Thiocapsa rosea: one gene and its partner. The protein of the gene in region 1 interacts with the protein of each later gene in a pairwise test. Links are inferred from orthologs where the notes say so. Each region holds a gene or a part of one and is shown in the gene's direction. Other genes may lie near its edges.

Region 1 (6,277 bases):
GTGTAGGCGAACCGCATCAGGGCGCCGAAGAGTCCCGGCATGGCAATCAGCCAAAAACGCTCGTCGGCATTGTAGGCAAACCCGGCATCCGGAAGCCGCGGGACGACCATGCCCCAAACCGCAAGCATCGCGAAGCCCAGGAACTCGGCGAACATGGACCACACCAAATTGCGACGTGCGATCTTTTTTCCGGAGTTCTCCCATTGAATCTCGTTCTCGGGATTCCATCCGTCGATCCAACGCCCTCGCCCAAACTTGAGCTTGGGACCGTCTGCTTGAGCGATTGCGGTCATCTGCGTTTCCTCGCGAATATCGTGCTCGAAGATCGGCCTGCGATGGATGCGGAATCCTTAGGGGACTTTTGTAGGCGTACCCCTGAGTGCATACGCATCATTGAAGGCTTGCGGCAACTCCTCGATGTCCAGTTTGAGATCGGCGAGCATTCGCTCGGCCAATGCCAATTGCTCTTGTAGGCCGGTCAACTCGGATCGAAATTCCTGCTCGCGGGCCATGCGTTCGGCGATCTCGGTGCGCAGAGCAACCGCGTCCTCCTTCGCTTTTGTGATCGACGCAATCAGCCGGGCGCCGGATGCCTTGAGATGCGGGGCAGACTGAGTCGGCTCGTAGAAGCGAAGGACATAGTTCTTGCCGGTCGCCGTGGTCTGGGTGACCGGCTGCCGTAGGATCAGGGTGTCGAATAGAAAGTAGGAAGACAGCGCCACGGCCGCTGCGGTGCCGACAATAAGCGGGACGAGCGAGGGTCGCGGCGGCGAGGACACGCCGGGATGAGATCCTGCAATGGTCTCGGACATAGGTCTCTCCTGGAATGGATGGCGGCGTTTGAAAACATTCCCCGAGGATTCGGGATCCGATGCGCTCGATGACGGCCCGTTCGCACCGCCTCATGTGAAACGGCGGCAAGTCGCACTTTGCAATAGACGCGCCAATCCCGATTCGAGTCAGGTACGAGGTGGACAGGCATGCCCTCGGAATGGATGCGGCTGCAGCCTGATGCGCAGTCAGGATATTAGTCGATCCCGCACCGCCTGGATTCATCAGCGACGGTAGGTGATTTACGGGCCAAATCCGGACTTCGGTGGCCTGTGCTCGGGACCCGAGAGGCGGGGCGGCGGACCTTTTCCCCGGCGAGGAGCAGGCGCAGGACTGATGACCTCGGGGGCCACGGCAGATCGCGGTGAGACAAAACGACCCACCCCGAGACCCGGATCCGGACACAATGTCTCGGCGGAAGGGGATCCTCGGCGAATGACCCGCGGATCAACGGCAGGTCGCGAGGGCCGCCGCTCGGCGAGCGCTCGGCTTAGCGCTCGATCGGGCCGCGTGCGGAGGTGGCGACGGGGACAGAGTCGAGGCTCAGACCCCGACCCACGACCTCGGCACGGGCCGGGAATTGACCCGCGGAACCCGGCGCAAGGCGCCCGTCGAACCGCGCCGATACGCCCGTTTCGCCTGTCCGGCCGGAGGTCTCGGCCTTGAAGATGTCGACGAAGTGCTGGTGGTATTTGCGCAGGTACTTGTCCCGTGCATAGGCGATCTTGGTCACCTCCCACGGGAATAGATCGCTCAGATCGTGCGTCCCGAGATCGGCATCCTCCTTGGGCTGGTAGGCCAAGGCGGCGATGATGCCCACGCCGAGTCCTTCGCGCACATAGGTCTTGATGACGTCCGTATCCGCAGCACTCAGGACCACCTTCGGGTGCAGTCCGGCCTTGGAGAAGGTCTCGCTGAAACTTCCGCTTCCGGTGAACCCGAACACGTAGGTGATGATCGGGTGTTCGCACAGGTCGGCGAGGGTGACGACCCTGTGCCCGAGCAAGGGGTGCGACCGCGGCGCGATCAGGCAGCGGTTCCAGCGATAGCAGGGGACGGTGTGCAGCGCGATCTCCTCGCCCAGTGCCTCGGTGCAGATCGCCAGATCCACCAGATCGCGCAGCACCATGTCGACCAGTTGCCCCGGCGTGCCCTGATGGATCTGCAGCTCGACCGCGGGATAAGCCGCGGCAAAGCGTCGGATCACCGGCGGCAACACATAGCGGGCCTGGGTGTGGGTCGCGCCCAGGCGCAGCACGCCCCGATCCTCCTCCAGGTGATCGCGACCCACCGCAGCGATATTGCCGGTCTGGCGCAACGCCTCGCAGGCGTGCCGAAAGACCTGCTCACCCACCTCGGTCAACCCGACCAGACGCTTTCCGTGGCGCACGAACAGCCGCGTGCCGAGTTCCGCCTCGAGCTGCTTGAGATGCTGGGTTACGGCCGATTGCACCAGATGAAGACGCTCGGCCGTTCGGCTTACGTTGAACCGGACCTCCACCAAGGTCACCAGGGAACGCAGTTGGCGTAGTTCCATATCATTGCTCGTGATAACGACGCATGAATGATCATTTCATATCGCCTCTGCCCTCTGCCTAGACTTTGTGCCGAAGCGGGCTTACCGGCCCGAGCGAGTCAGACTCCGAGCCGGGGCGAAGCGAACCGGACTGACAAAAAGCACGACATATGCCAGGGGATCTCGACCGATGGCCCTTTCACAGTTAAATGCGTTGACCAGCCCGGTGAACGAGCATCAGATCCGCGCCCTGCAGGTTGCGTTGAAGGATATGTCGCCGACTCAGATCGCCTGGGTCAGCGGCTACCTCGCCGGCATCGGCGGCAGGAGTCTTCCCGCGCCCGCCGAGCCGAAGGCGGTCGAGACGATCACGATCCTCTACGGCTCTCAGACCGGCAACGCGAAAGGCGTGGCCGAGCAGCTCGGATCGCAGGCGATCGATCAGGGGATGGACGTCCGGGTCATCTCCATGGGCGATTTCAGTCCGCGCAAGCTGACCAAGGAGCGGTGGGTCCTGCTGGTCGTGAGCACCCACGGCGAGGGCGAGCCGCCGGAAAGCGCCTATGCACTGCATGCCTTCATCCAGGATCAGGGCGCGGCGCGCCTGGAGCAACTGCGTTACGCCGTGCTGGGTCTGGGCGACTCGAGCTACGAGCACTTCTGCCGGACCGCGGTGGACTTCGATCGCCGCCTTGCGGAGCTTGGCGCACAGCGCATCCTGCCGCTGCAATGCTGCGATTTGGACTACCGACCGCACACCGAGCGCTGGGCGACGGATGCCTTGGATCGGCTGAACGCACTCGCGCCGCGAAAAGCCAGCAATGTCGTGACGATGCCGGGTCTGCGGGCCTATCAAGAGCAGAGCCAGAACGAGACCCGCCCTTACGACAAGGACAACCCCTACCCCGCAACCCTGCTGGAGAACCGCCGGATCACCACGCAAGACGCCATCGCGGACGTCCGCCATCTGGCCCTTGCGGTCGATCCCGACGCCCTGCACTACCGGCCGGGCGACGCCCTCGGGGTGTGGGTCAGCAACGATCCGGCGCTCGCCGATGCGATCCTGGCCGGCGTCGGCCTCGACGGCGAGACCCGAATCCAGCTCGGCGTCGGCGTCGGTGGCGCCGGCGACGAGGAGCTGGACCTGCGCCGCGCCCTGATCGAGCGGCTCGAGCTGACCCAACTGCATCCGACGACGGTACGCGCTTGGTCCGAGCTGACGGATGCCCCGGAGCTGAAGACGCTGGCGGCGGATGGGGCACGGCTGCGCGCCTATTCGGGAGAGCGCCAGCTCATCGATCTGATCTCGGACCATCCGGCCCGCATCGAGGCGCCCGCGCTGGTCGCGCTGCTGCGTCCGCTCCAGCCGAGGCTCTACTCGATCGCATCGAGCCAAGCCGAATACGAAGACGAGGTCCACCTCACCGTCTCGGTGGTGCGCTATCAGGCGCATGGCCGAGAACATCTGGGCGCGGCCTCCGGGTTCTTAAGCGAGCGGCTCGCACGCGAGGCGCCGGTCCGTGTCTATGTCGCCGAAAACGACGCCTTCCGTCTGCCGGACGACGGCGACACACCGCTGATCATGATCGGCGCGGGGACGGGTGTCGCACCCTATCGCGCCTTCCTGCAACAGCGTGCCGCCAACGGTGATCGGGGCCGCAACTGGCTGATCTTCGGCAACCGGCACTTCCATCGCGATTTTCTCTATCAGCTCGACTGGCAAGCCCACCGCAAGGCCGGGCGGCTCGATCGCGTCAGCCTCGCCTTCTCGCGCGACGGCGAGCAAAAACTCTATGTGCAGCAGCGTCTGCGCGAAGAAGGCAAGGAGATCCTGCGCTGGCTCGACGCGGGGGCGCATCTCTACGTGTGCGGTGCGACCGCCATGGGACAGGCCGTGGATTCCGCACTCGTGGACATCTTCGCCACCGAGGCCGGGCTCGCCCCCGACGCCGCGCAAGCCCGTGTCGACACTCTGCGCCGCGAGGCGCGTTACCACCGAGACCTCTACGCATGAGCGAACCCATCCACGAGAACGAGCGGATCAAGGCCCGGAGCAACTATCTCCGCGGCACGCTCGCCGAGAGCCTGGCCGACACGCTGACCGGCGCCATGAGCCCGGACGACACCCAGATCAGCAAGTTCCACGGCTTCTATCAACAGGACCATCGCGACCGCCGCCAAGAACGACGCGAGCAGTATCTCGAGCCCTATTTCGGCTTCATGCTGCGAGCACGTCTGCCGGGGGGCGTCTGCACCCCGGCGCAATGGCTGGCGATCGACGGCATCGGCCGCGAGCTGGCCGGCGGCAGTCTGCGCCTGACCACGCGCCAGAGCTTCCAGTACCACGGGATCCTCAAGCGCGACATCACGTCGGTCATTCGCGGGATCAACAAGGTCATGATCGACTCGATCGGAGGCTGCGGCGATGTGAACCGCAACGTCCTCTGCAACCCGAACCCGGTCGAATCCGTGCTGCATCGGGATGTCTACGACTGGGCCAAGCGGATCAGCGAACACCTGCTGCCGCAGACCCGCGCCTATCACGAGATCTGGCTCGACGGCGAGCAGGTCGGCGGCGGCGAGGATGTCGAACCCATCTACGGCAAGACCTATCTGCCGCGCAAGTTCAAGACCGCCGTAGCAGTGCCGCCGCACAACGATGTCGACGTCTATTCCAACGACCTGGGCTTCGTTGCCATCGCGGAGGGCGGGCGCCTGATCGGCTTCAACGTCTCGGCCGGCGGAGGGATGGGCGCGACCCACGGGGACACCGCCACCTTCCCGAGACTGGCCGACGTCCTCGGTTTCGTCGAGCCGGACCGGACACTGGCGGTCACCGAGGCCGTGGTCACCGTCCAACGTGATTTCGGCGATCGGCTCAACCGCAGTCAGGCACGACTTAAGTACACCATCGAACGCATGGGGCTCGAGACCTTTCGGGCTGAGGTCGAGCGACGGGCCGGGATCCGCTTCGAACCCGCACGGCCGGTCCGCTTCACCGATCAAGGGGACCGTTACGGGTGGGTCAAGGGTCAGGACGACCGATGGCACCTCACCCTCTATATCGAGAGCGGACGCCTGATCGACGGCCCGGGCCACAGCCCCATGACAGGTCTGCGCGAGATCGCCCGGATTCATCAGGGAGACTTCCGCATCACCCCGAACCAGAATCTGATCGTCGCCCGCGTGCCCGAGGTCCGCAAGGCGGACATCGATGCCTTGGCACGCGAGCACGGTCTACTGGCCGAAGAACATTCGCCGCTGCGTCTGAACGGCATCTCCTGCGTCGCGCTGCCGACCTGCCCCTTGGCGATGGCCGAGGCCGAGCGCTACTACCCGGATTTCCTGGCGCAGGTGGAGCGGCTGACGGCCAAGCACGGCGTCGCGGATCAGGAGATCGTGACCCGCATCACCGGTTGCCCCAACGGCTGCGCGCGGCCCTATCTCGCCGAGCTGGCACTCGTCGGCAAAGGGCCGGGGCGCTACAACCTGATGCTCGGCGGCGACGGGATCGGCACCCGGCTCAACCGGCTCTACCGCGAGAACCTCGACGAGATCGCCATCTTGGCCGAGATCGACACCCTGCTCGGGCGCTACGCCGCAGGCCGCAAACCCGGCGAGCGCTTCGGCGACTATCTGATCCGCGACGGGATCGTCCGTCCGGTCGTGAATCCTGCGGAGGACTTCCATGCCTAAGCCCGATCTCGACGCCCTCCTCCACGGCGATCAAGCCGCGTTGCACGCAGCCAACCGGCGGCTGGAATCCCTCCCCGCGGAGGACCGCGTGCGCTGGGCCTTGGAGCATCTGCCGGAGCAGCATGTTCTTTCCTCCAGCTTCGGGACCCAATCGGCCGTGATGCTGCATCTGGTCAGCCGCATGATGCCCGAGATCCCGGTGATTCTGGTCGATACGGGCTATCTCTTCCCCGA
Region 2 (6,114 bases), 230 kb from region 1 along the record:
TTTCAGTGTCAGGAAGGCGGCGCTGTTTGGCTGGCCAGGAGGGACAGCGCGGGCGTAGGAATCGGACACCTGAACGTCAGCCATAGCAGCGCTGGACAGGGTGAGTGCGGTCAGCAGGGTGATAAGTTTTTTCATACTGTTTCCATTAGAGTAATTTACGAATTTCAGCAACCACTTCATTGGGCATTGTACCGTGCATCAGGGTTTTGCTCAGCTGCCCCTGCTTATTAATCAGATAGATGCGAGATGAGTGGTCTACAGCGTAGCCCATGGCGGAATCTTTCATCTCCACTTTGCGATAAAAGGTGCCATAGCGATTGACCACCAGGTCAACGTCCTTCTTCGTGCCTGTCATGCCGATGATTTTAGGATGAAAGAACTGGCTGTATTCTGCCAGCCGCTCCGGTGTATCACGTTCGGGATCAACGCTGACAAACAAGGGCTGTACCTGTTCCAGTTCTTCGGGGGACAGGTCTTTAAGTGCCTGAGACATAATCGCAAGCGATGTAGGACAGACATCCGGGCAGTGGGTGTAACCGATGTAGAGTGCAGACACTTTGCCTTTGAAATCTGATAATGAAGTCGCTCCACTGAGGCTTTGGAGGGTAAAATCACCGCCCAGTCTATGCAGAGGAGGCTGGTCCGAATCTGCATTACGTGGCGACATCAGAGATGCCGCCGTAACAATCCCCCCCAGCAATGCCAGGGTGAGTAGCAGTAGATTGCGTAAAGTTTTCAGATTATTTGCCATGTTTACAGTCCTATCGGGATGCGCTACCTGCCGACAGAGAACTTCACGATTTTCGGCGAATAGGAGTGCCGAAAAACCCGCATTTTCGGTACAGATATCACCTTGAGCTTGACAGCATCGAGATGGCCGGCCGGCTGATTTTAGTTTCCGTTAATTCGTTGACTGTTCAAGATCCGGTTCATTACGGGACACCTGGTTCGGCTGTTCATCCAAACTGTTTAATTTAGCGTAAAGAACTACTGCACCAATGGACCCGGTAATCGGGCCGATTAAATAAGCAATGATGTGAGAGAGTTCACCTGAGACTAGCGCTGGGCCAAGACTTCTTGCCGGGTTCAGTGAGCCACCTGTGATCGGACCGCCGAACATTATTAGAAATGCCACAGTTGCACCTATTACGATGCCGGCAAATTTCCCGGCTGCTTTTTTGTCGACAGCGGAGCCTAGGATGACGGTCATTAAAAAGAAAGTAAGAATGGCTTCGACTGTAAAAGCTGTTAGGAAGCTACCATCCAAAGGCTGGGTAACTCCGTAAGACATTTTCTCTGGGATGCTCTGCATTATGAATAGCGGTTTAAGAATGATTAAATGAAGTAGGCTTGCAGATATGGCTCCTGCACATTGTGCGCCAATATAAGGCAGAACGTCGTCTTTATTGAATTTTTTTGCAAAAGCCAGCGCTACAGTAACAGCAGGATTAATATGAGCACCAGAAGTATGACCATAAGTATAAACCATGGTCATTACAACGAGCCCAAATACAACCGATATACCAATCAAACCAAGGGCCCCGTTGCTTAATTGATTAATGGCAACAGCGCCACAACCAAAAAAGACTAGAGCGAACGTGCCGATAAACTCGGAAGCGTATTCTTTTTTCATATGAACTATTCCATGCTGAATTGTTGAAGAGACGTTAAGCTTGAGTAGCGGTATAAATACAGTGGTTACTCAAGATTAATCGAAGTCGATTATGCAGACATACCGTGCGGGTCAACGACAAACGTCTTGGCTGCTCTGCCATCAAATTCGGCATAACTCTCAGGAGATTGATCTCGAGAGATTGTGCGAATATTTACATGTTTCGCTGTGTAGCACTCTGCATTGGCATTGATGACTGGCCCGCTTCATCACCAGCACGATCGATGCCATCTACTCATCAGCGCAACGGATCGCTCGCTGGCGGCCGGTAACGCATTGGAGACAAGCCACCGGGGTCGTTTCTTGAGTCGTGAGGTAGAAGCGCATCGCCGCGGTGCCGCCTCGGACGCAGAGACAAAATGGCCGCGAAATGAGTTGGCCAATGGAACAAAATGTCGCGCTTACGTGCCCGATGTCTCGGTGGCATTGCAGTGGATCTAAGCGGCCATTGAAGCAATAGGTGATCGTGCCGAGGTAGCGCTCGGCATATTTGCTGAAATCGAAGCTGAGGTAAGCCCCGCGAGGTCGCGGTTCGACGCCAACGCCGAGAGCCCGGTCTTCGCCGCGCCGATGAGATAGATCGCCGGGAACCAGACGGTCAGTCCCAGTGTGGTTCCTTCGAACAGGGTCCCGGCGATCAGCGAGGTCTGGTGATGGCAGGCATTGCACTGGAAGGTCTTGCGGCCTTGAGGTCAACCTCCCAGCCATGGGGCGCGCCTTGAAGATCGCCACAACGGCGATTGACCCCAAGGACTGCAAAGTTGAGAATCTGGTCGTCCGCTGCAGCCTTCACGTCCGATTCAAAGAGGGACTGAAAACGAATCCGAACAGCCAAACTATGGGGGATGCCGTGTGCTTGTACTTCTTGGAGCATGAGTTTGCGGAGTCTGCGGCAAAGCACGACGACGTGAGGGTCGTCGGCGTCGTCCAGAAGTCGTGGCGCGAAATGAGCGAACGGGGTCATGAGCTGGCGCTCCAGTTGCCACTCGCCGGAGGTGCACAAGTACGCGTTGGGCGAGTTCTGAGCGGAGATTGATCCTGTGACTCACGTCAGCGGGCTCTTCATCTATCCCATCAAGTCATGCGGTGGGATCGGTCTCACGGAGGTTGAGGTGGTCCCGGGGGGGCTTCGCCACGACCGACGGTACATGATCGTCGATGCGTCCGGTCGCTTCGTCACGCGTCGTGAAGAACCTCGCCTCGCCCAAGTCGTGGTCAACTCCCGCGGCGAGGACTTCCGCGTCTTCGCGCCGGGCGCTGGTGACTTCGCTCTCCCCGCAGAGCCCGGCGAGGAGCTGTTCGGCGAACTCAGGATCAGCACCGTCTGGCGGGATACCGTTGAGGCGAAAACTCTCCCCAATGGTTCCTCGTGGTTCAGCGCATTTTTAGGGCGTGACGTGGAGCTGGTGTACATGCCCGATCCCGCGCTCAGGCAAGTGAATGCAGCTCGTTCGGATCCAGGTGATCAGGTGAGCTTCGCTGACGGGTATCCCCTGCTTCTCACATCGGAACAATCACTCGTTGATCTCAACGCCCGTCTCGACCAACCGATCCCGATGTCGCGCTTTCGACCGAATGTCGTCGTGAAGGACGCTGACGCTTTCGCAGAGGACACCTGGAAGAAGATCACAATCGGTTCGACGAGGTGCACCGTGCCGAAACTCTGTGATCGCTGCGTGGTTACGACGATCGAGGAAGGCTCTTCGAGAAAAGGCAAAGAACCTTTGAAGACCCTGGCATCCTATCGTCAGTGGGATGGCGCTGTGTGGTTTGGCGCTCTAGTGATCCCCAAGAGCACAGGACGACTTCGGGTCGGAGATGTGATCCAGGTCGTCGAAACAGATCAGAGCGCGGGGATGCAGACCTTGTCGGCGCCGACCTGAATCTGTAGCCATGCGGCCGGAGTGAAGGTGCTGAGTAGGTTCTTCTGCGTGTTCGTCCACCCTCTGCAGAACCGCGCGGCCCGGCGGGCATGGCTCTCGAGCAAGAGGTGCTCGTCGACCTGGATTATCCAGGCCAGGCCCACGAGTCGCTCGGACTGGGGAAGGCGGTGCCCGCGATCGTTCCGCGGCAATGCCATCGAGACATTGGGCACGTAGGCACGACAATTTGACCCATTGGTCAACTCATTTCGCGACCATTTTGTCTCGGCGTTCGAGCCGGCACCGCGGCGATGCGCTTCTGCCTCACGACTCAAGAAACGACTCGGGCCGCTTGCCTCCAATGCGTCACCGGCCGCCAGTAAGCGATCCGTTGCGTTGATGATTACATGGCATCGATCGTGCTCATGATAATGACGCAATAATGACGCATTTCGCTCTGGACGCGGTTTAGCAAGCATGGCGAGTCATACATACATGCGCCCAGAGGTCGCCGACACGCTGCAGACCGCCCATGTCGAGGGGGTTGCCGAGTCGGCCGCTCAACAGCTGAAATCCGGAGGCGTTGCCCAATGATCCCGGAACTCGGACATGTCGCACTGATCCTCGCGCTCGTCATCGCCGTCCTCCAGGCTTCCTTCCCGTTGGCCGGCTCGCTCGCCGGCAACGGGGCCAGTACCGGAACCGGGAATCGCCCCTGGATGACCATGGCGCGTCCACTGGCGTACGGGCAGTTCACGTTTTTGATCATCGCCTTCGCCTGCCTGGTACAGGCGTTTCTGGCCAGCGACTTCTCGGTGCTGTATGTCGCCCAGCACTCGAACACCCTACTCCCTAAGATCTATAAGGTTTCAGCGGTTTGGGGCGGCCATGAAGGGTCGCTGTTACTTTGGGTGTTGTTCATGGCAGCCTGGGGCGCGGCGGTCGCCGCCTTCAGCAAGAATCTGCCTCTGGCAGTGGTGGCGCGGGTGATCTCGGTGCAGGGAATGATCGCGATCGGGTTCCTGCTATTCATGCTGTTCACCTCCAATCCGTTCGAGCGCCATTTCCCGATACCGCCGGAGGGTCGTGACCTGAACCCGCTGCTCCAGGACTTCGGTCTCGCCATCCACCCGCCCATGCTCTACATGGGCTATGTCGGCTTCTCGGTGGCCTTCGCCTTCGCCATCGCAGCGCTGATCGGCGGGCAGCTCGACGCCGCCTGGGCACGCTGGTCACGCCCCTGGACGACGGTGGCCTGGGTGTTTCTGACCATCGGAATCGCACTCGGCTCCTGGTGGGCGTACTACGAGCTCGGCTGGGGCGGCTGGTGGTTCTGGGACCCGGTCGAGAATGCATCGCTGATGCCCTGGCTCGTCGGCACCGCGTTGATTCACTCGCTGGCGGTCACCGAAAAGCGCGGTGCCTTCAAGAGTTGGACCCTGTTGTTGGCCATCTTCGCGTTCTCCTTGAGCCTGCTCGGCACCTTTCTCGTTCGCTCTGGCGTACTGACCTCGGTCCATGCCTTTGCCACGGATCCGGAGCGCGGACTGTTCATCCTGATCTTTCTGTGCATCGTCGTCGGCGGCTCCCTGGCACTCTATGCCTGGCGTGCGCCGGAAGTATCCGAAGGCGGGCGCTTCGATCTGGTGTCGCGCGAGAGCGCGTTGCTCGGCAACAATCTGCTGTTCGTCGCCTTTGCGGTGCTGGTGTTGTTCGGCACCCTGGCGCCGCTGATCTACGAGGCCTTCGGCTGGGGGAAGATCTCGGTCGGATTCCCCTGGTTCAATCAAATGTTTTTGGCATTGGCGCCTTTCCTGGGGATCCTCCTCGGCATCGGCCCCGCGGCTCGCTGGAAGCACGACGAACCCGGCCGACTCATCAAGACGCTCTGGATCGCCTTCGCGCTCAGCGTCGTCGTGCTCGCAATCTCGGCGCTGCCGGTGTTCAGCGGTGGCCATTTCTGGGTACCCATCGGTGTCGCGCTGGGAGCCTGGTTGCTGTTCTCGCATGCCACCATCGTCCGCGACCGGCTCAAGAACAAGCGCGGCTTCGACGGTTGGATTGCTGATCTGCGCGGCAACGGACGTCGCTTCTACGGCATGGTGACCGCCCACATGGGCGTCGCCGTGTTCATCGTCGGCGTGACCATGGTGTCCAATTTCGAGGTTGAGGAAGACGTACGTCTGTCACCGGGGGACAGCCACGAATTGGCCGGCTACCGGTTCGAATTCCTTGGTGCCGAAAAGGCCCCCGGACCGAATTACATGGCCGACCGAGGCCACTTCAAAGTCTATGATGGCGACAAGCAGATCACCGAACTCTATCCGGAGAAGCGGTCCTATCTAGGCGGCGGCATGCCAATGACCGAGGCCGCCATTGATGCGGGTTTGTTCCGCGACATCTATATCTCGCTCGGCGAGCATGTGGGAGACGGTGACTGGGCGCTGCGCCTGTACTACAAACCCTATGTCCGATGGATCTGGCTCGGCGCGATACTGATGGCGCTTGGCGGCATGCTGGCCGTCAGCGATCCGCGTTATCGGACCGCGCGTTCACGCTCCACAGCGCCCGTCGGCGGCA

Evidence for each region.
Region 2: the proteins of BDD21_RS18960 (region 1) and BDD21_RS19925 interact in binary tests that used the Escherichia coli proteins (3 or more experiments, as listed by UniProt). The link is inferred for Thiocapsa rosea from one-to-one orthologs.

What each region holds. Positions count from the first base shown.
Region 1 is NZ_RBXL01000001.1:4,231,940-4,238,216, reverse strand. The notes cover bases 2,044-4,949. They hold BDD21_RS18960 (assimilatory sulfite reductase (NADPH) flavoprotein subunit), read left to right. Parts: upstream 2,044-2,537; coding sequence 2,538-4,361; downstream 4,362-4,949. Other genes in these bases: cysI (assimilatory sulfite reductase (NADPH) hemoprotein subunit), read left to right, coding at 4,358-4,949; BDD21_RS18965 (LysR family transcriptional regulator), read right to left, coding at 2,044-2,368. Outside these bases: BDD21_RS18975 (MFS transporter), read right to left, coding at 1-293; BDD21_RS18970 (hypothetical protein), read right to left, coding at 351-812; more of BDD21_RS18965, read right to left, coding at 1,322-2,043; more of cysI, read left to right, coding at 4,950-6,043; BDD21_RS18950 (phosphoadenylyl-sulfate reductase), read left to right, coding at 6,036-6,277. UniProt on the Escherichia coli protein: Component of the sulfite reductase complex that catalyzes the 6-electron reduction of sulfite to sulfide. This is one of several activities required for the biosynthesis of L-cysteine from sulfate.
Region 2 is NZ_RBXL01000001.1:4,459,668-4,465,781, reverse strand. What follows is about bases 1,891-4,633. They hold BDD21_RS19925 (MOSC domain-containing protein), read left to right. Parts: upstream 1,891-2,712; coding sequence 2,713-3,555; downstream 3,556-4,633. Other genes in these bases: BDD21_RS19915 (heme lyase CcmF/NrfE family subunit), read left to right, coding at 4,125-4,633; BDD21_RS19920 (hypothetical protein), read right to left, coding at 3,516-3,752; BDD21_RS29260 (DUF4202 family protein), read left to right, coding at 2,379-2,708. Outside these bases: BDD21_RS19950 (copper chaperone PCu(A)C), read right to left, coding at 1-135; BDD21_RS19945 (SCO family protein), read right to left, coding at 146-751; BDD21_RS19940 (MIP/aquaporin family protein), read right to left, coding at 902-1,633; more of BDD21_RS19915, read left to right, coding at 4,634-6,114.